Regions from separate parts of the Nocardioides sp. NPDC101246 genome, predicted to be linked through region 2. Evidence: riboswitches for the same ligand, from Rfam matches in the RefSeq annotation. Region 2 holds a riboswitch; the other holds the start of a gene.
The links. Region 2 has a riboswitch for glycine ahead of gcvP (aminomethyl-transferring glycine dehydrogenase). Riboswitches for the same ligand answer to the same signal wherever they lie in the genome.
Positions count from the first base shown of each region.

Region 1: it holds a riboswitch for glycine, as region 2 does, so the genes downstream of both, gcvT (glycine cleavage system aminomethyltransferase GcvT) here and gcvP (aminomethyl-transferring glycine dehydrogenase) in region 2, are expected to answer to the same signal.

Region 1 covers NZ_JBIWNX010000014.1:115,499-124,590, reverse strand. The annotation lists gene ACIRON_RS23945 (copper resistance CopC/CopD family protein) at 1-724, opposite strand, end outside; gene ACIRON_RS23940 (YcnI family protein) at 721-1,437, opposite strand; gene ACIRON_RS23935 (cell division protein FtsQ) at 1,499-2,020, opposite strand; gene ACIRON_RS23930 (3-oxoacid CoA-transferase subunit B) at 2,171-2,800, opposite strand; gene ACIRON_RS23925 (CoA transferase subunit A) at 2,802-3,566, opposite strand; gene ACIRON_RS23920 (IclR family transcriptional regulator) at 3,695-4,456, shown strand; gene ACIRON_RS23915 (LLM class flavin-dependent oxidoreductase) at 4,437-5,447, opposite strand; gene ACIRON_RS23910 (Crp/Fnr family transcriptional regulator) at 5,595-6,275, shown strand; gene ACIRON_RS23905 (CobW family GTP-binding protein) at 6,285-7,319, opposite strand; glycine riboswitch at 7,399-7,494, shown strand; gene gcvT (glycine cleavage system aminomethyltransferase GcvT) at 7,651-8,754, shown strand; gene gcvH (glycine cleavage system protein GcvH) at 8,775-9,092, shown strand, end outside.
Region 2 covers NZ_JBIWNX010000021.1:76,620-85,711, forward strand. The annotation lists gene ACIRON_RS28390 (AAA family ATPase) at 1-21, shown strand, start outside; gene ACIRON_RS28395 (hypothetical protein) at 214-1,437, shown strand; gene gcvP (aminomethyl-transferring glycine dehydrogenase) at 1,553-4,441, opposite strand; glycine riboswitch at 4,506-4,596, opposite strand; gene ACIRON_RS28405 (MerR family transcriptional regulator) at 4,680-5,297, opposite strand; gene ACIRON_RS28410 (bifunctional nuclease family protein) at 5,473-5,940, opposite strand; gene ACIRON_RS28415 (MerR family transcriptional regulator) at 6,005-6,757, opposite strand; gene ACIRON_RS28420 (FHA domain-containing protein) at 6,761-7,243, opposite strand; gene gcvH (glycine cleavage system protein GcvH) at 7,345-7,731, opposite strand; gene ACIRON_RS28430 (DUF881 domain-containing protein) at 7,825-9,092, opposite strand, start outside.

The DNA.
Region 1 (9,092 bases), on a different contig from region 2:
AGGCCGGCGACCAGGCGTCGAAGGTGAGCATCGCGCCCGGTCCGCTCTCGCTCTGCAGCGCGCCGCTGGCCGGGGCGAGCGCGACCAGCGCGACCACGGCGACCATGCCGGCGAGGATCTGCAGGCGCTGGACCCGCGCGATCGCGCGGTCGGGGACGCGGTGCTCGCCCACGATCACGGCGCGGAACCAGACCAGGCCCACGACCAGCAGCAGTGCCGCGTACTGGACGAACTGGAGTGCCCCGTGGATCACTGCCGTCGCCCGGGACGGCTCCGTGGACGGAGGTGGTGCGACGCTGAGGCTCGGGGCGCCGACCGCGAAGGTCAGCGAGCCCGAGATCGGGTGGCCGTCGGCCGACACCGCGCGCCAGGCGACGACGTAGGTGCCGTCGCCCAGGCTGCTCGCCTCCGCGAGCGCGACCTGCATCTCGGTGCCGCTCGCGGTCGCCTCGGAGGTGACCTCCTGGCCCTTCGCGTCGTAGACGGTCACGCCCGCCGGGGGCAGCGTCACCGCCTCGTCGAAGGTGAAGGTGATCGTCTCCGGCGCTTGCTCCAGGACCGCCCCCTCCTCGGGGTCGGTGCCGATGAGCGTCGCGTGCGCCTGGGCGGGCGAGGTGCTGAGCAGGACGGCGTACGCAGCGGCAGCAAGCGCCACCAGCAGCCGCCCCAGGGCGCGCCGGCCCGGCCGGTCGAGGCCGGGCCGGCGCGTCAGGGGAGCACTCACGCCTTACGACGCCCCAGCGCGAGGGCGGTCGTGCCCGCGATCAGGCCGAGGATGCCGGCGCCGGCACCGATGGCACCCCACAGGTTGCTGTTGTCGTCCTCGGCGTCGTCGGTCTCCGCGGCGGCCGGCTCGGCCTTCTCCGCGGACTCCTCTGCACCGTGGCCGTGACCGTCCTCGGACTCGGCCGCGGTGACCTCGAAGGCCGGGGCCGGGCTCTCGGGCTCCTCGGTGGCGCCCTCCGGAGTCTCCTCGACCCAGGCGGTCTCGCCCTTCTCGCAGGTCTGGACCGTCGGGAAGGCGAGGGTGCCCTCCTCCTCCGGCAGCTGCAGGGAGACCTCGAAGGCGTCGCGCTGGCCGTCGGGCAGCGGGGTCTTGGCGGTGTAGACGATGGTCGCGTCGCGCTCGGTCAGCTCGTTGCCGTGGGCGTCCTTGACCGGCTCGGCGAGCTTCTCGGTGGTGACCTTCACGTCGTAGTACGGCTGACGCGTCGGGGTGACCGTGTTGATCCCCTCCGGCACCTGGATGGTGATCTTGTTGGTCGGGGAGCCTTCGCAGCCGTGGCCGACGCTGAAGGTCAGCACCGAGTAGGCGCCGGCCGCCGTCTCGGTCGGGGTGACCGTGACGTGCGCGGAGGCCGGTGCGGCGACGAGGAAGGTGATGCCCGCGGCGGCGATGGCGGGCGCGCCGAAGCGCGCGAGGGTACGTCGAGACATGGTTGTTGCTTTCTGTGGAGTGTCTGCTGCTGGGCGATGCCCAGTTGTCGGGGTCGGGTCCTCAGGCGAGGACCGGCGGACCCCGGCCGGCAGCGACGTACGTCCACAGGTGGTTGCGCAGCACCATCGGCTGCGCCGGGCTCGGCTGGCGGAAGGAGATCGGGATCCGGGGCGCGGTGAGCGTCCGGGAGATGACCTGCCAGGCCCTTCGGTGCAGCAGCCACACGACCACGGTGAGCACCGCGGCCGCGGTGTGCGCGACCAGCATCGAGGTCTCGCCCGTGCCGGCGCCGTGCGCGTGGGCGGCGGGCGCCGCGTACGCCTCGAAGGCCTCGTGCATCCCCAGCTGCGCCGCGCCGGCGAGCACCGCCCCCAGCACGATCCCGACTCGTCGTTGCAGCACGACGACCCCGGCACCGAAGGCGGCGAAACCGGTCGCCACCAGCCACAACGCGTCCGGCAGCTCCCCGCCGCCGGCCAGGTGGGCCAGGCTCGACCCGGTGGTGATCTCGATGGCCGCGAGCAGCGCCAGCCACACGCTCCCGCGCGTCGGCCGCACCACCCTCAGATCCACGCCGCACATTGTCGCAGACCCGCCGAGCCGTCACCTACGTCGGCCGAGAAGTCACCCCCGTCGGCCGAGACGTCACGTACGTCGGCCGAGACGTCACGTACGTCGGCCGAGACGTCACACCAGTGACATCTCGGCCGACGCGGCTGACCTCTCGGCGCCTCAGCGGAGGATCGGCGGCTCCGTCTTCTCCTCGACCTCGCCGAACGTGACGCCCGGCGCGAGCTCGACGAGGCGCAGGCCCTCGGGGGTGATGTCGAGGACGCACAGGTCGGTGATGATGCGCTGCACGACACCGAGACCGGTGTAGGGAAGCGAGCACTCCTCGACGATCTTGTAGGAGCCGTCGCGGGCGACGTGCTCCATCAGCACGACGACCTTCTTGGCGCCGTGGACGAGGTCCATCGCGCCGCCCATGCCCTTGACCATCTTGCCGGGGATCATCCAGTTGGCCAGGTCGCCGCCCGCGGAGACCTGCATGGCCCCGAGGATCGCGGCGTCGATCTTGCCGGAGCGGATCATCCCGAAGCTGGTCGCGGAGTCGAAGAAGCTGGCCCCCTTGCGTACGGTGACCGTCTCCTTGCCGGCGTTGATCAGGTCCGGGTCGACGGCGTCCTCGGTCGGGTAGGCGCCGGTGCCGAGGATGCCGTTCTCGCTCTGCAGCACGAGCTCGACGTCGTCGGGGACGTAGTTGGGCACCAGCGTCGGCAGCCCGATGCCGAGGTTGACGTAGTCGCCGTCGGCGAGCTCCGCGGCGGCGCGGGCGGCCATCTCTTCACGTGTCCATGCCATCTCAGCGCACCGTCCTCTTCTCGATCCGCTTGTCGGCGGCCCGCTCCGGCGTCAACGCCACCACGCGGTGCACGTAGACCCCCGGAAGGTGGATGTCGTTCGGCGCCAGCTCGCCGGGCTCGACGAGCTCCTCGACCTCCGCGATCGTGATCTGCCCGGCCATCGCGGCCAGCGGGTTGAAGTTGCGGGCGGAGTCCTTGAAGACGAGGTTGCCGTGGCGGTCGCCCTTCCATGCGCGGACGATGCCGAAGTCGGCGACGATGGCCTCCTCCAGGACGAACTCCCGCTCGCCCTCGGGCGTCTCGAAGGTCATCACCGGCTTCTCGGGAGAGGTCTTGATGACGTTGCCGGCGTCGTCGTACTTCCACGGCAGCCCGCCCTGCGCCACCTGCGTGCCGACGCCGGTGCGGGTGTAGAACGCGGCGATGCCGGAGCCGCCCGCGCGCATCCGCTCGGCGAGCGTGCCCTGCGGGGTCAGCTCGACCTCGAGGTCGCCGGAGAGATACTGCCGCGCGAACTCCTTGTTCTCACCGACGTACGAGGCGACGACCCGGCGCAGGCGGCCGGCGCCGAGCAGCAGGCCCAGGCCCCAGTCGTCGACACCGGCGTTGTTGGAGACCACCTCGAGGTCGGTCACGCCGGCCTCGAGCAGAGCATTGATGAGCACCGAGGGGATGCCGCACAACCCGAAGCCGCCGACCGTGAGGGTCGCTCCGTTCGGGATGTCCGCGACCGCCTCGGCGGCTGAGGAGATGACCTTGTCCATGATGATCAGTCAAGGACGGGCGGTGGGTTCGGTCAATAGGTGAGCGCGATTTCACGCTCGATCTCTCGATCAACGACCCCGCCGCCGCAGATGCGTCCGCTGAGTGGACGTCGTTTATCGTACATCTCATGGAACCTGGTCCCAGCGTCATCCGCCGCAGTGCACACCTGCTGCGGCTGCTCGCCGCGCGCGAGCCGGAGGGCGCGACGACCACCCAGCTCGCGACGACCGCCGCCATCCCGCGTCCGACCGCCCATCGGCTGCTCAGCGCGCTGCAGGAGGAGGGGCTGGTCGAGCGCGACAACGACACCGGCGCCTGGCACCTGGGCCCGGAGTGCTTCCTGCTCGGCGCCGCCGCGACCACCCGCCACGACATCACCCCGGCGGCCCGGGCGGCGGTGCTGAGGATCGCCCGGGAGACGGGGGAGAGCGCGTTCTTCTCGATCCGGCGCGGCGACGAGACCGTCTGCGTCCTGCGCGAGGACGGCAGCTTCCCGATCCGCTCCCATGTCCTCCACGAGGGGATCCGGTTCCCGCTCGGCGTCGCCTCGGCCGGCCTGGCGATCCTGGCCCTCATGCCCGAGTCGCGCCGCGAGGCCTACCTGGCCCGCACCGATCTGGTTCCCACCTACGGCGAGGAGCACTCGGCGTCCGCTCTGCGAAAGCGCATCGCCGCGACCCGTGAGCGCGGCTTCGCGGTCAACCCGGGCCTCATCGTGGTCGGCAGCTGGGGTCTGGGTGCCGCCGTCTTCGACGCCCACGGCCAGCCGTACGGAGCGCTGAGCATCACCGGCATCGAGGCCCGCCTCGCCCCGCCGCGCCAGGCTGAGCTCGGCCGCCTCCTCCTGGAGGCCGCCCACACCCTGTCGACTAGCTCCGGGACCGGGTAGGCATCCCGGTCATGATCTCGGCGAGCGCGGCGTCGGAGGAGAGCTGGGCGTCGCGGTCATAGGTCGAGGTGAAGGCGAGGAGTTCGTCGGCCCCGGTGGCCTCGGCGAGCTGGTCGAGCCGGCGCCGGACGGTCTCGGCCGACCCCGCGGTCGTCCGTGCGAGGTGTGCCTCGACCCGTTCGCGCACCTGGTTCGTCCAGGCCTGGTCCCGGATCGAAAGGACCGGCTCGAGCCGACCGAACTCGCCGGTCTGCCGCGACCTGGCCATCGCCCACGCCTCCGGAAGAGCGAGCTCGGCGGCCTCGGCGTCGGTGTCGGCGACGAGCACGTCGACAGAGATCATCACCGAAGGCTCGGTCGCTCGCGGGGAGGGCCGGAAGTCCTTCCGGTACGCCCCCAGCAGCTCGTCCAGCCGCGGGCTGTCGAGCACCGGACCGCCCACGACGACCGGCAGCCCGAGCCGGGAGGCGAGCGCGACCCCGCGTCCGGTAGCGAGCACGAACATCGGGATCTGGTGAGCGGCGGCCGGGCGGGCGGTGACCGCCGCGGTGCGGTCGAGATACCCGCGGAGCTCCTCGATGTCCTCGGCGAACGTGTCCGGGTCGTCGAGATCCTGCCGCAGGGCGCGGCGTACGGGTGCGGTGAAGCCCAGGGTGCGCCCGACCCCCAGGTCGAGACGGCCCGGATAGAGGGCGTCGAGCATCAGGAACTGCTCGGCGACGACCAGCGGCTGATGGTGCGGCAGCATCACCCCGCCCGACCCGAGCCGGATCGTGGACGTGTGCGCGCCGAGCGCACCGAGCAGCACCGGCGGCGACCCCGACGCGATCCCCGGCACCGCGTGGTGCTCGGCGACCCAGAACCGGTGATAGCCGAGCCGCTCGGCCGCCACCGCCCGCTCGATCGTGTGAGTCAGCGCAGCGCCCTCGGCGTACCCCACCCGGGTGCGGGACCGGTCCAGCATGGAGAGCTTCACACCAGGGTCAACCACGCCGGGTCGCCGAGGCTTCCCGCATTGTCCGGTGTGGCGAAGAACGCACTCGACAGGGGTGCGATGCGGGACACACAACCGATGTGGAGGGCCCGGATCTGGCTAGGCTGATGTCTTCGGTAAAGCAATGACAGGAGCGCCTGGGTAATGGATCAAGACGTGCTTCGGCACGCACCGCTTTTCAGCGAGCTGGACGACGAGTCGATGACGGCGCTGCTCGCGACGATGGGTCAGACACGCCTGCGGCGCGGCGAGGTGTTGTTCCACGAGGGCGACGCCGCCGACAGGCTCTACGCGGTCGTGGACGGCAAGGTGAAGCTGAGCCGTGCCGCGGCCAACGGGCAGGACAGCCTGCTGGCGATCCTGGGGCCGGGCCAGGTGTTCGGCGAGCTCTCGCTCTTCGACCCCGGTCGGCGCTCCTCCACGGTCACGGCCGTCACCGACCACGTCGAGCTCGCCTCGCTGTCGCATGACGACCTGCTGGGCCTGCTCGACGGGCGCCCGAGCGTGACCCGTGGGCTGCTCGCCCTGCTGTCGGGCCGCCTTCGCCGGGCCAACGACGTGATCGGTGACCTGGTCTTCTCCGACGCACCCCGCCGGGTGGCGAAGGCGCTGCTCGACCTCGCCGAGAGGTTCGGTGAGCAGACCGAGGAAGGCCTCCGCGTACGCCACGACCTGACCCAGGAGGAGCTCGCGCAGCTGGTGGGCGCGGCTCGGGAGACGGTCAACAAGGCGCTCGCCGACTTCGCTGCCAAGGGCTGGGTCAAGCTGGAGTCGCGCTCGGTGATCATCACCGACATGGAACGGATTGTCCGCCGCGCGGGATGATTCCGCTGGTCAGAGGCTGACCCGGACCAGCTGGCGGAGCCGGCGAAGGCCCTCGGTGCTCGGCCGTTCGGCCGGGGCGAGGGCGTCGGTGAGGCGCTGCCGGACCGGGTCGGTCTCGAGCTCCAGGCCGATGGCCACGAGCTCGCTCGCCGCGTCGGAGGTCCGCGCGGCGGCGACATGGGCGCTGCGTCCGACCAGGTTCACCTGGTAGCTTCGCGGTCCCTGGCCGGTCGCGACGGAGACGGTCCCCTTGACCCGGTACGCCGTCGCCGGCGGCTCCTCGAGCAGGTCGACCAGACGAGCCGGCTCGATGGTGCCCGGCGTCGTCACGGTGACCGCGCGGGCGTGCTGATGGGCCTCGTGGTCCGCGGCCGCCTCGCGCAGCAGCGCGGCGATCGGCAGCTCCTCGGGCGGGTCCTCGGGCACCGCGGCGTCGTAGACGAGCCGCGGGTCGATACGGCCGCCGACGGCGTACGCGATGTGGACCTCGGGGTTGTGCTCCCGCACGCGCCGCTCGATGCGGGTCAACGTCTCGTCCCGGGACGAGACGGGCAGCAGGTCGGTCTTGTTGACCACGACCAGCGAGGCGGCCGCGAACCGGACCGGCGCCGGGCCCCGGCCGTCATCGAGGGTGTCGAAGTAGGCGGAGGCGTCGACGACCTCGATGAGCCCACCGCGGCGTACCCGCTCGACACCGCTGAACCGGACCAGCCGGGCCAGCGTGCCGGGCTCGGCGATCCCGCTGGCCTCGACGATGACGACGTCGAGCGCGAGCCGCGGGTGGGTGAGCTTCTCGAGGGCGTCGTCGAGACCGCCGGCGTCCGGCAGGCAGCACAGGCAGCCGCCGGCGATCGAGGCAGGCTCGTCGACCTGCCCGGTGACGAGGCCGGCGTCGACGTTGATGTCGCCGAAGTCGTTGACGACCACGCCGACGCGGGCGCCGGGCTGGCGCAGCAGATGGTTGAGCAGCGTGGTCTTCCCCGACCCGAGATGGCCGGTCAGGATGACCACGGGAACCCGGTTGCTGGCGCTGGTCGGTGGCATCGGGCCATCGTAGGTCGTCAGATCTTGACGGCCGAGGTGGGCAGACCTAGGTTTGCCGCACAACTTCACATCCGCCACTCGAACCTCAGCGGGAGAGTCCTTGCCCATCCGGGGTGAGGCGCCGAAGGAGCAAACCTCCCCAGAATCTCTCAGGCCCCATGACCGCTGCGGTGAGGCGACCTCTGGAAAGACAGGATCCGAGGATCCTGCACCCACGGTGCAAACCGCCCCTGCGGGCGGTGAAGCTCTCAGGTAGCGATGACAGAGCGGGGAGGTCACCCGTCCACGGGTGCCGCGGCTGCGGCACCCATCAGCAGGGAGCCTCCCGCACATGACCTCACCCGTCCCTACCCCTCTGCACGAGATCCACCAGGCGCTCGGCGCCTCGTTCACCGACTTCGCCGGCTGGAGCATGCCGGTCCGCTACGGCTCGGAGACCGCCGAGCACCATGCGGTACGCACCACCGCGGGCCTCTTCGACCTGTCCCACATGGGTGAGATCGAGGTGACCGGTCCCGAGGCGGGACGCGCTCTCGACCGTGCCCTGGTCGGCAGGCCCTCGGCGATCGGCATCGGCCGCGCCCGCTACTCCATGGTCTGCGCCGAGGACGGCGGCATCATCGACGACCTGGTCGTCTACCGGCTCGAGCAGGAGCGCTACCTGGTCGTCGCCAACGCGAGCAACGTCGACGTGGTCGCTCCGGCCCTGGTCGAGCGGGCCCGCGGCTGCGACACCGTGGTCCGGGACGCCTCCGCGGAGTGGGCGCTGATCGCGGTCCAGGGTCCCGCCTCGGCGGCGATCGTCGCGGCCCTGACCGACCTCGACGTCCCGTCCCTGAAGTACTACGCCATCGACGCCGGCACGGTCGCCGGTGTCGATGTCCTCCTCGCGCGCACCGGCTACACCGGCGAGGACGGCTTCGAGGTTTACTGCGCACCGGCGTCGGCCGCTGCTGTCTGGGAGGCCATCACCGAGGCAGGTACGCCGCACGGGCTGCTGCCCGCCGGGCTCGCCTGCCGCGACACGCTCCGGCTCGAGGCCGGCATGCCGCTCTACGGCCACGAGCTCAACCGCGAGACGACGCCCTTCGAGGCCGGCCTCGGCCGGGTCGTCTCCTTCGACAAGCCCGACGGCTTCGTCGGCGACGACGCCCTGGCCGTACGCCGCGAAGAGGGCCCGCGCAGCGTGCTCGTCGGTCTGGTGGCCGCCGGGCGCCGGTCGCCGCGGGCCGGCTACACCGTCGTGGACCCGGACACCGGTGAGGAGGTCGGCACCGTCACCAGCGGCTCCCCGTCGCCGACTCTCGGACGTCCCATCGCGATGGCGTACGTCCGGCCCGACCTCGCCGCCGTCGGCACCAAGGTCCAGGTCGTCGTGCGCGGCAGCCACGAGGACGCCCAGATCGTCGACCTTCCCTTCTACTCCAAGAAATGAGCCGAGAGATGAGCACCGCCATGAGCAACCCGACCCACCTGACGTACACCGCCGAGCACGAGTGGATCGAGACCCGCGGCGACGTCGCGCGCGTCGGTGTCACCGCCTTCGCCACCGAGGCGCTGGGTGACATCGTCTTCGTCGAGCTGCCCGAGGTGGGCAGCAAGATCACCGGGGGAGAGAGCTGCGGCGAGCTGGAGTCGACGAAGTCGGTCAGCGACCTCTTCGCACCCGCCGACGGTGAGATCCTCGAGATCAACGCGGCCGTCGTCGAGGACCCGGCGCTGATCAACAGCGACCCGTTCGGGGCCGGCTGGCTCTTCGAGATGCGTGTCACG
Region 2 (9,092 bases):
TTGCAGGTCTGCGACGGCTGACCACCGCTAGGTTTATCCCGGACGGGCCATGCGACCGGAAGATCTCAGGTGTATCCCCGGATCGACGGGCAAAACTTTGCCTGACGCTCGACAGGTATTACTTCCAACCCATTTCCAGCGAGTGATCTGCGTCTCTAATCTGAGGCGGCTCCGCACCGCGGAAGCCCGTCCCAGATTCGACCGGAGGTTTCCGTGCCCCGTCTCACCGCTCGCGTCGCGAAGGTTGCCGCAACGCTTCTCCTACCCGCCTCCCTGCTCTCGGCCACCTCGCTGATGGCCTCACCAGCGCACGCCGACGGCCCCGGCAGCGGTACGCCGTGGATGGTCACCGTCGGTGACAGCTACGTCTCGGGCGAGGCCGGCCGCTGGGCCGGCAACAGCAACAGCAGCGAGTCGCTCGTCGATGCCGGCGGCAGCGCGACGTACTTCGACAACGCCACCCACACCGCCGAGACGATCAACCGGTGCCACCGCAGCACCGCCGCCGAGGCCTACCTCGACGGAGGCGTGAGCGGGGTCAACCTGGCCTGTTCAGGCTCGATGGTCACCACGACCACCAGCAGCGACGGTTACTTCAAGCCCGGCGTCGACTTCTACTCCAGCGGCGGCAACCAGGGCCAGGCGCTCATGCTGCAGAGCTTCGCAACGACCCACAACGTCAAGGCCGTCACGATCGGCATCGGCGGCAACGACTTCAACTTCGCCGCCATCGTCACCCAGTGCGTACAGAACTTCCTGACCTCCTCGTCGTGGTTCAAGGACTACTGCAAGGACGACTCGGTGGTCACCAGCGCGATGGCTGCCGGCAACGTCGCCGCGGTCCGCGCGCGGATCGCGACCGCCTTCCAGAACGTACGCACGGCCATGCGCAACGCGGGCTACGCCGACAACGCCTGGACCCTCATCGTCCAGAACGTGCCCTCACCGCTGGCGACCTCCTCGGTCTACCGCTACAGCGAGTCGGGCTACACGCGGCAGAGCACCGGCGGCTGCGGCTTCTGGAACGCCGATGCCGACTACGCGTACAACACGATCCTGCCGACCATCAACAACGCGATCTCCGGTGCGGCGGCCGACTCCGGGCTGACCAACATCAAGACGCTGAACGTCTCCGGCGCGTTCGCCGGACGCCGGCTGTGCGAGAGCACCGTGGGCCTGGTCGAGGCGCAGGGCCTGTCCAGCTGGCGCGCCACCGGCGCGGTCGACAAGACCGAGTGGGTCAACCAGATCCGCACCGTCTCCACGGCGAGCGGCAGCTACTACATCCAGGAGAGCCTGCACCCGAACTACTGGGGCCAGCTCGCCCTGCGCAACTGCCTGCGTCAGGCCTACAACGCCGGCGCGCCGCGATCCGGCACCTGCTCCCACGGCACCGGCCTCAACGCCAACGGCGAGCCCGTCATGACCCTGAGCTGACCACGCCAAAGCCGCCGAGTCGGCTCGTCCTGACGTAAAACCACGCCGAGTCGGCGCGTTATAACGCGCCGACTCGGCGGGTGTTTCGGTCAGGACGAGCCGACTCGGCGTGATGTCACTCGGCGAAGGACTCCACCGGCGGGCAGGAGCAGATCAGGTTGCGGTCGCCGTAGGTGTTGTCGATGCGGGCCACCGGCGGCCAGTACTTGTCGGGGTCGATGCCACGCGGGAAGACGGCCTCCTCGCGGGAGTAGGCGCGGTCCCAGTCGCCGACGAGGGCGCGGGAGGTGTGCGGGGCACCGCGGAGGACCGAGGTCTCGGCGGTCCACTCGCCCGAGGCGACCCGGTCGACCTCGCCCTTGATCGCGATCATCGCGTCGATGAACCGGTCCAGCTCGGCGAGGTCCTCGGACTCGGTGGGCTCGACCATGAGCGTGCCGGCGACCGGGAACGACATCGTCGGGGCGTGGAAGCCGTAGTCGATGAGCCGCTTGGCGACGTCGTCGACGGTGACCCCGGTCTCCTTCGTCATCGGCCGCAGGTCGAGGATGCACTCGTGCGCGACCAGGCCGGTCTCACCGCGATAGAGCACCGGGAAGTGCTCGTTGAGGCGTGAGGCCACGTAGTTGGCCGACAGCACCGCGGCCGAGGTGGCCCGGGTCAGACCCTCCGCGCCCATGAGCCGCACGTAGGCCCAGGAGATCGGCAGGATGCCGGCCGAGCCGTACGGAGCGGCCGAGATCGCACCGATGCCCGAGCGCTTCGAGGTGTCGGGGTGCAGGGAGTGCGAGGGCAGGTAGGGCGCCAGGTGGGAGCGGACCGCGACCGGGCCGACGCCCGGGCCACCACCGCCGTGCGGGATGCAGAAGGTCTTGTGGAGGTTGAGGTGGGAGACGTCGCCGCCGAACTCGCCGGGCTTGGCGTAGCCCAGGAGCGCGTTGAAGTTGGCGCCGTCGATGTAGACCTGACCGCCGGCCTCGTGCACCAGCGAGCAGACCTCGGTGATGCCCTCCTCGTAGACCCCGTGGGTCGAGGGGTAGGTCACCATGATCGCGGCGATCTTGTCACCGTGGTCATCCAGCTTCGCCCGCAGGTCGTCCAGGTCGACGGTGCCGTCCTCGGTCGACTTCACGACCTGGACCTTCATCCCCGCCATCGCAGCGGAGGCGGCGTTGGTGCCATGGGCCGAGGACGGCATCAGGCAGATGTCGCGGTGGCCCTCGCCCTGCGCGTCCAGGTAGCCGCGGATCGCCATCAGGCCTGCGAACTCGCCCTGCGAGCCGGCGTTCGGCTGGATGGAGACCTCGTCGTAGCCGGTGACCTCCGCCAGCCAGCCCTCCAGCTCCCCGACCAGACGCGTGTAGCCGGCGGCGTCCTCTGCGGGCACGAACGGGTGCAGGTCGGCGAAGCCGGGCAGCGAGATCGGCTCCATCTCGGTGGTCGCGTTGAGCTTCATGGTGCACGAGCCGAGCGGGATCATGCCCTTGTCGAGCGCGTAGTCGCGCGCGGCCAGCTTGTGCAGGTAGCGCAGCATCTGGGTCTCGCTGTGGTGCGCGTTGAAGACCTCGTGGGTGAGGTAGTCGGTGGTGCGGAGGAGACCGTCGGGCAGCGCGCTGGCCGTGGTGCGGTCGATCTCGTCCAGGTCCGCGCCCGAGACTCCGAAGGCGTTGAGCACGGCGGACAGGGTCGAGCGGGTGGTCGCCTCCGAGGTCGAGATGCCGACGGTGTCGGCGTCCACGAGACGAAGGTGTACGCCGAAACGACGCGCCGCGGTGACGACATCGGCCGCCCGCCCGGGGACGGTGACACCCAGCGTGTCGAAGAACGTCTCCGAGACCAGCAGGAGCCCGGCCGACTTCAGGGCGGCGGCCAGGACGGCGGCGTAGCGGTGCGCGCGGGTCGCGATCGACCTCAGCCCGGCGGGGCCGTGGTAGACGGCGTACATCGAAGCGCCGACGGCCAGCAGCACCTGTGCGGTGCAGATGTTGGAGGTCGCCTTCTCGCGGCGGATGTGCTGCTCGCGGGTCTGCAGAGCGAGGCGGTACGCGGGCCGCCCCTCGGCATCGACGGAGACGCCGACCAGGCGACCGGGCAGGTGCCGCTCGATCCCCTCGTGGACCGCCATGTAGCCGGCGTGCGGGCCGCCGTAGAAGAGCGGGATGCCGAAGCGCTGGGTCGAGCCGACGACGACGTCGGCGCCGAGGGTGCCGGGCGCCTCCAGGACGGTGAGCGCGAGCAGGTCGGCGGCGACGACGGCGAGCGCACCCCGCTCATGGGCGGCGTCGATGACCGGCTTGAGATCGGGGACCCGACCGGAGGCGCCGGGGTACTGCACCAGCACGCCGATCACGTCGCCCTCGGGCAGGCCCTGCGAGAGGTCGGCCACGACGACCTCGAGGCCCATCGCCTCGGCGCGCACCTTCACGACCTCGATCGACTGCGGCAGGGCGTCGGCGTCGATGACGAACGGACCCGAACCCTTCCGGTTCGCCCGGTGCACCAGCGCCAGCGCCTCGGCGGCCGCGGTGCCCTCGTCCAGGAGCGAGGAGTTGGCCACCGGCAGGCCGGTCAGGTCGCCGACCATGGTCTGGAAGTTGATGAGCGCCTCGAGGCGGCCCTGGGAGATCTCGGGCTGGTAGGGCGTGTAGGCGGTGTACCAGCTCGGGTCCTCGAGCACGTTGCGCCGGATGACCGGCGGCGTCACGGTGGCGTGGTAGCCGAGCCCGATCATCGCCTCGCCGGGCTTGTTGGAGGCTGCGATCTCTCGTGCCAGCGACGCGACCTGGGCCTCGCTCAGCGCGGCCGGCAGGTCCAGCGACTCGACCGAGCGGATCCCCGCCGGGACGGCTGCGTCCATCATCGCGGCTACCGAGTCGTATCCGAGCCGCGCGAGCATGGTCGCCTCGTCAGCGGCCGAGAGTCCGACGTGGCGCTCCACGAACGGGGAGGCGGCGTCGAGCTCGGACAGGGTGGGCGTGTCGGACACAGTGGCTCCTGAGGGCATCTAAGTAAGACAACTCGTACGCCCTCCCCCTCTGTCACGCGCGGATGCACCGCTTCAGAGTTGCCTGGTCCGCACAGTCGTGGGTGCCTGAGAGTTTCCGGGGAGGAATTGCCCCTTCGGCGCTCCTTCGAGAGGAGCTCTCCCGTGCGGGATGGTCAGCACCACCAGCATAAACGACAGGACCCCGAGGTCCCGCCTTGCGGGAGACCTCGGGGTCCGATGTCGACTGAGTCTTAGATCACCCGACGTTGCGGGCCGCGCGGCGGGCGGCCAGCTCGTCGGAGGCGGAGGCGACCTGCTCGCCGTCCTCGGCCGTACGCTCGCTGGGCAGCTCGGAGAGAGTGCCCTCGATCTCGCGCCAGACGCCACCGATGGCGATGCCGAAGACGCCCTGCCCGCCCTGGAGCAGGTCGATGACCTCGTCGTTGCTGGTGCACTCGTAGACCGACGCCCCGTCGCTCATCAGGGTGACGCGGGTCAGGTCGTCGGTGCCGCGCTCACGCAGGTGCTGCACGGCGGCGCGGATCTGCTGCAGCGAGATCCCGGCGTCGAGGAGCCGCTTGATGACCTTGAGGATCAGGATGTCGCGGAAGGAGTAGAGCCGCTGGGTGCCGGAGCCGGTGGCCCCACGCACGCTCGGCTCCACCAGACCGGTGCGGGCCCAGTAGTCGAGCTGGCGGTAGCTGATCCCAGCAGCGTTGCAGGCCGTCGGGCCGCGGTAACCGGTGTCGCTCGGCAGGGGTGAGACATCGTCGGTGAAGAGAAGGCCCTGCTCGTCAGCCTGCTCCGCCGCGCGTTGCGCGTCGTCGGCGCCGTGGCCGGGCTTCTGCTCGTGGTCGAACACGATGTCCTCCATCGTCTACTCCGTTGCGCGTAACTCCACTCGGGGAATGAACGGCTGCGGCGGGGGGACCACATCGTTGGAGTTACAACAGAGACAACTACAAGGTAAGCGTCGCAAGGGCCCTGGTCAAAGAACCCCTCCGGCGTGTCGCCGGGGCTAACCCTCAGGTTGAACTTGAGGGTTTCCGTCAGTGGGACTCGAAGTCCTCGGGCGTGATCTCGTCGAGGAACTCGCGGAACTTCTCGATCTCGTCCTCCTGCTCGGCCGGGACAGCGAGCCCCGCCTCGTCGAGGACCTCGTCCGAGACCACGATCTTGGTCCCCGTCCGCAGCGCCAGCGCGATCGAGTCAGAAGGCCGAGCGCTCACCTCGACGCCCGAGGCGAAGACCAGGTTGGCGTAGAAGACGCGGTCGGTGACCGAGGTGATCTGCACCTCGGTCAGCTCGTTGCCGGTCGCCTCCAGCACGTCCTTGAGCAGGTCGTGGGTCAGCGGCCGGGGCGGAACCACGCCCTGCTGGGCGAAGGCGATGGCGGTCGCCTCCACCGCGCCGATCCAGATGGGCAGGTATCGCTCACCCGCCACCTCGCGCAACAGCACGATCGGCTGGTTGGAGGGCATCTCCACTCGGACTCCGAGCACATCGACCTCGCGCATGTCATCCACCCTACCCGTCTCCAGGTCGCCGCAGCAGCCCGGTTGACCGGTGACACGAACAGAGTCAGCGGTCGCGCAGGCCAGACTTCACCAAGGTGGCGTGCAGACGGACCGCCAGGGAGGCGATCTCGCTGCCGATCTCCTCGGCCCGACCCTGCGCCCCGGCGTTCCCGGGGCGCCGCAGCGGCGCCACGATCTGCTCGATCAGACCGACCTCGCGGTCGGCGGCGGCCTTCATGCCGCGCAGGTGACGAGGCTCGATACCGAACTCGGCCAGCTCCTTGGCCGTGCGCGCGATCGCGAGGGCGTCGGTGTCGTAGTGACCGCTGCGCAGCGGCACCACCAGCGCCATCTTCTCCAGCTCGGTCAGCAGCGTGTCGTCGACCTCGGCCACCTTGAGGAGCTCGCGCCGCGAGATCCTCATGTTGTCCGTACGCCGGAACGACTCCGCCCCCGGCGCGCCACTGGGCGTCAGGGCGACCGTCGGGACGGTGGGCACGGTCGGCTCGATCGCCGGCGGCTCGAGGCCGCGGTCGATCGCGTCGAGATGCTCGCCGATGACCTTGAGCGGCAGGTAGTGGTCGCGCTGCATCCTCAGGACATAGCGCAGCCGCTCGACATCACGGCGGGAGAACTTGCGGTAGCCCGCGGGCGTACGCTCCGGCTTGATCAGTCCCTTGTCCTCGAGAAACCGGATCTTCGGGATGGTGACCGTGGGAAAGTCCGGACGCAACTGGTCCAGGACCTGCCCGATGTTGAGCCGCTCCCCCGAGTCGCTAGCCGGCCGTTGAGGGTCAGGCATCGCGGCGGCGGCCATCGGTTACGCCCCTTCGTGCCCGGCGTAGAAGACGAGCCGGAACTTCCCGACCTGGACCTCGTCGCCGTCCTTGAGGACGACCTTCTCGATCCGGTCACGGTTGACGTAGGTGCCGTTGAGGCTGCCTACGTCGGAGACCTCGAAGGTGTCACCGGTGCGCGCGAACTCGGCGTGGCGACGCGAGACGGTGACGTCGTCGAGGAAGATGTCGCTGTCCGGGTGGCGACCCGCGACGACGGTGTCCTGGTCGAGCAGAAAGCGGCTTCCGGCACCGGGACCACGCTGCACGACGAGCATGCCGTTGCCCCTCGGCAGGGCCTCGACGGTGGCCGCCTCGATCGGGCTGAGCACCCGGTCAGAGGTGTCGGCGTCAGCCCCGAGCTGAATCGTCGAGGTCTGGTCGGTCCCGGTCAGGCTTACGCCACACTGCGAGCAGAACCGCGCTTCGTCGGGGTTCTGGCTGCCGCAAGCGGGGCACACGGACATTTTTGAGCTCCAGGTTCATCGAGGGCCGGACACCATCCCTCAAGTGAACGTTGAGGGATGGTAACCGCAACCTATCAGGTCGGCCCAGGTGTTCGGTTGAGTTACGCGTCGAGTGATGCCTCGTACGCCGCGGCGTCGAGGAGGCTCTCCAGCTGAGCGGGGTCGGCCGGGGTGACCTCGAAGAGCCAGCCGCCGCCGTAGGGGTCGTCGTTGACCAGCTCGGGCGTGGCGTCGAGCGATCCGTTGACCGCGACCACCTCGCCGGAGATCGGCGCGTAGATGTCGCTGACCGACTTGGTCGACTCGAGCTCGCCGCAGCTCTCACCCGAGGTGATCGTGTCGCCGACGGCCGGCATCGACACGTAGACGATGTCGCCGAGAGCGTCCTGGGCGTAGTTGGTGATGCCGACCCGTACGGAGCCCTCGGTCTCGCCAGGGTTGCGCAGCCACTCGTGCTCGCTGGTGTACTTCAGGTCCTCGGGGTACACGGCCATCTCCTCATCAGGCGTACTTGTCTGGCTGCGAGAGATCGTCCCGCGAGCCGGTTGTCGAAACCCTACTGCGCCCCACCGACGAAACCGTCAGCGGGACACGGTGTGAATCGACTCGATGTCGATCTTCTCCTCCGGCTCCACCTTGACCTCCGCGCCCTGCTCCTCGAGCTGGTCCTGCGGGCCCTGGTAGAAGTCGATCGCACCGGCCAGCGTGTCGGGCGGCCCGATCACCTTGAGGCGGTACGGCGGGCTGATCAGCTCGCCGCCGACGTTGAGTCCCTGGCCGGGCTGGCTGACCTCGATCGAGGACGACGCGACCAGGCGCACGGCCTCGCCGTCGGCCCCCTCGATCTCCATCGCCTCGGCGCCGCTCGTACGCAGCTCCTCGATCAGGTCGAGGAGCGCGGTCAGCCGCAGCGGGTCGGCCCCGGGGTCGATCTCGATGGTGATCCCCGGACCGCTGACCGGCACCGTCCCGGCGATCACCCGCAGCGTGTCGACCTGCTCCTCGGCACGCTGGAGCGCGGTCTGCTGCTGGAGGGTCTGGTCCTCGAGCTCGTCGCGGGTCCCCTCGAGCTCCTCGATCTGCTCCTGGGCCTTCTGCGTGGTCCCGGCCAGGCCGGAGAGGATGTCGATCAGCTCCTGCTCGCGCAGACCGGCGTACGTCGAGTCCTCGGTGTTCGTCTGGACCTGCACCACCGCGGCGTAGCCGAGTACGCAGAGCAGGACCGCCACGGCGACCTGGCCGCGCCGGAAGTGGGTGAGCGCGTCGAAGAGCCGCGCCCGGCCGACCAGCGGCGCAGGCTCCTCCTCGGGCTCGTCCGGCTCGTCAGTCTCGTCGGCCTCTTCGGCCTTCTGGGGCTTCGGAAGCTCCTCGGCCTCGTCGACCTGTTCGGGCCGCTCGTCTTCGGCCGCATCCTCGACCTCGTCGGGCTCTGGGCTGTCCGAGGGCTCATCGGCCTTCTCGGCCTCAGGCTCCTCCGCCTCGACTGCCTCTGCCGCCGCAGGTTCGACGTCGTCCGCCTCGTCGGTGGACTCGACCGGCGCGTTGTCGGCTTCCTCGGCCGCGTCCGACTCCTCGGGCTCCTTGGCGGAGGTGTCCTCGGCCGTCTGCTCCTCGGGCTCGTCGACAGCCTCCTCGGACACAGCCTCGTCGGGCGCGTCCGTCTCCGACGGCTCCTCGGCCTCGGCGGCGGTCGGCTCGACAGCCTCCGCGGGCGCCTGCTCAGCCGTCGGCGTACCTTCGTCGGAGGTCTCGGGCGTGGCGCCGTCGTCGGTCACAGGCTCGGTGACGGTCTCCTCCGCGGGCTCGGCGGGCTTCTTCGCCGGCGCCTTCTTCGCCGGGGTCCGCTTGG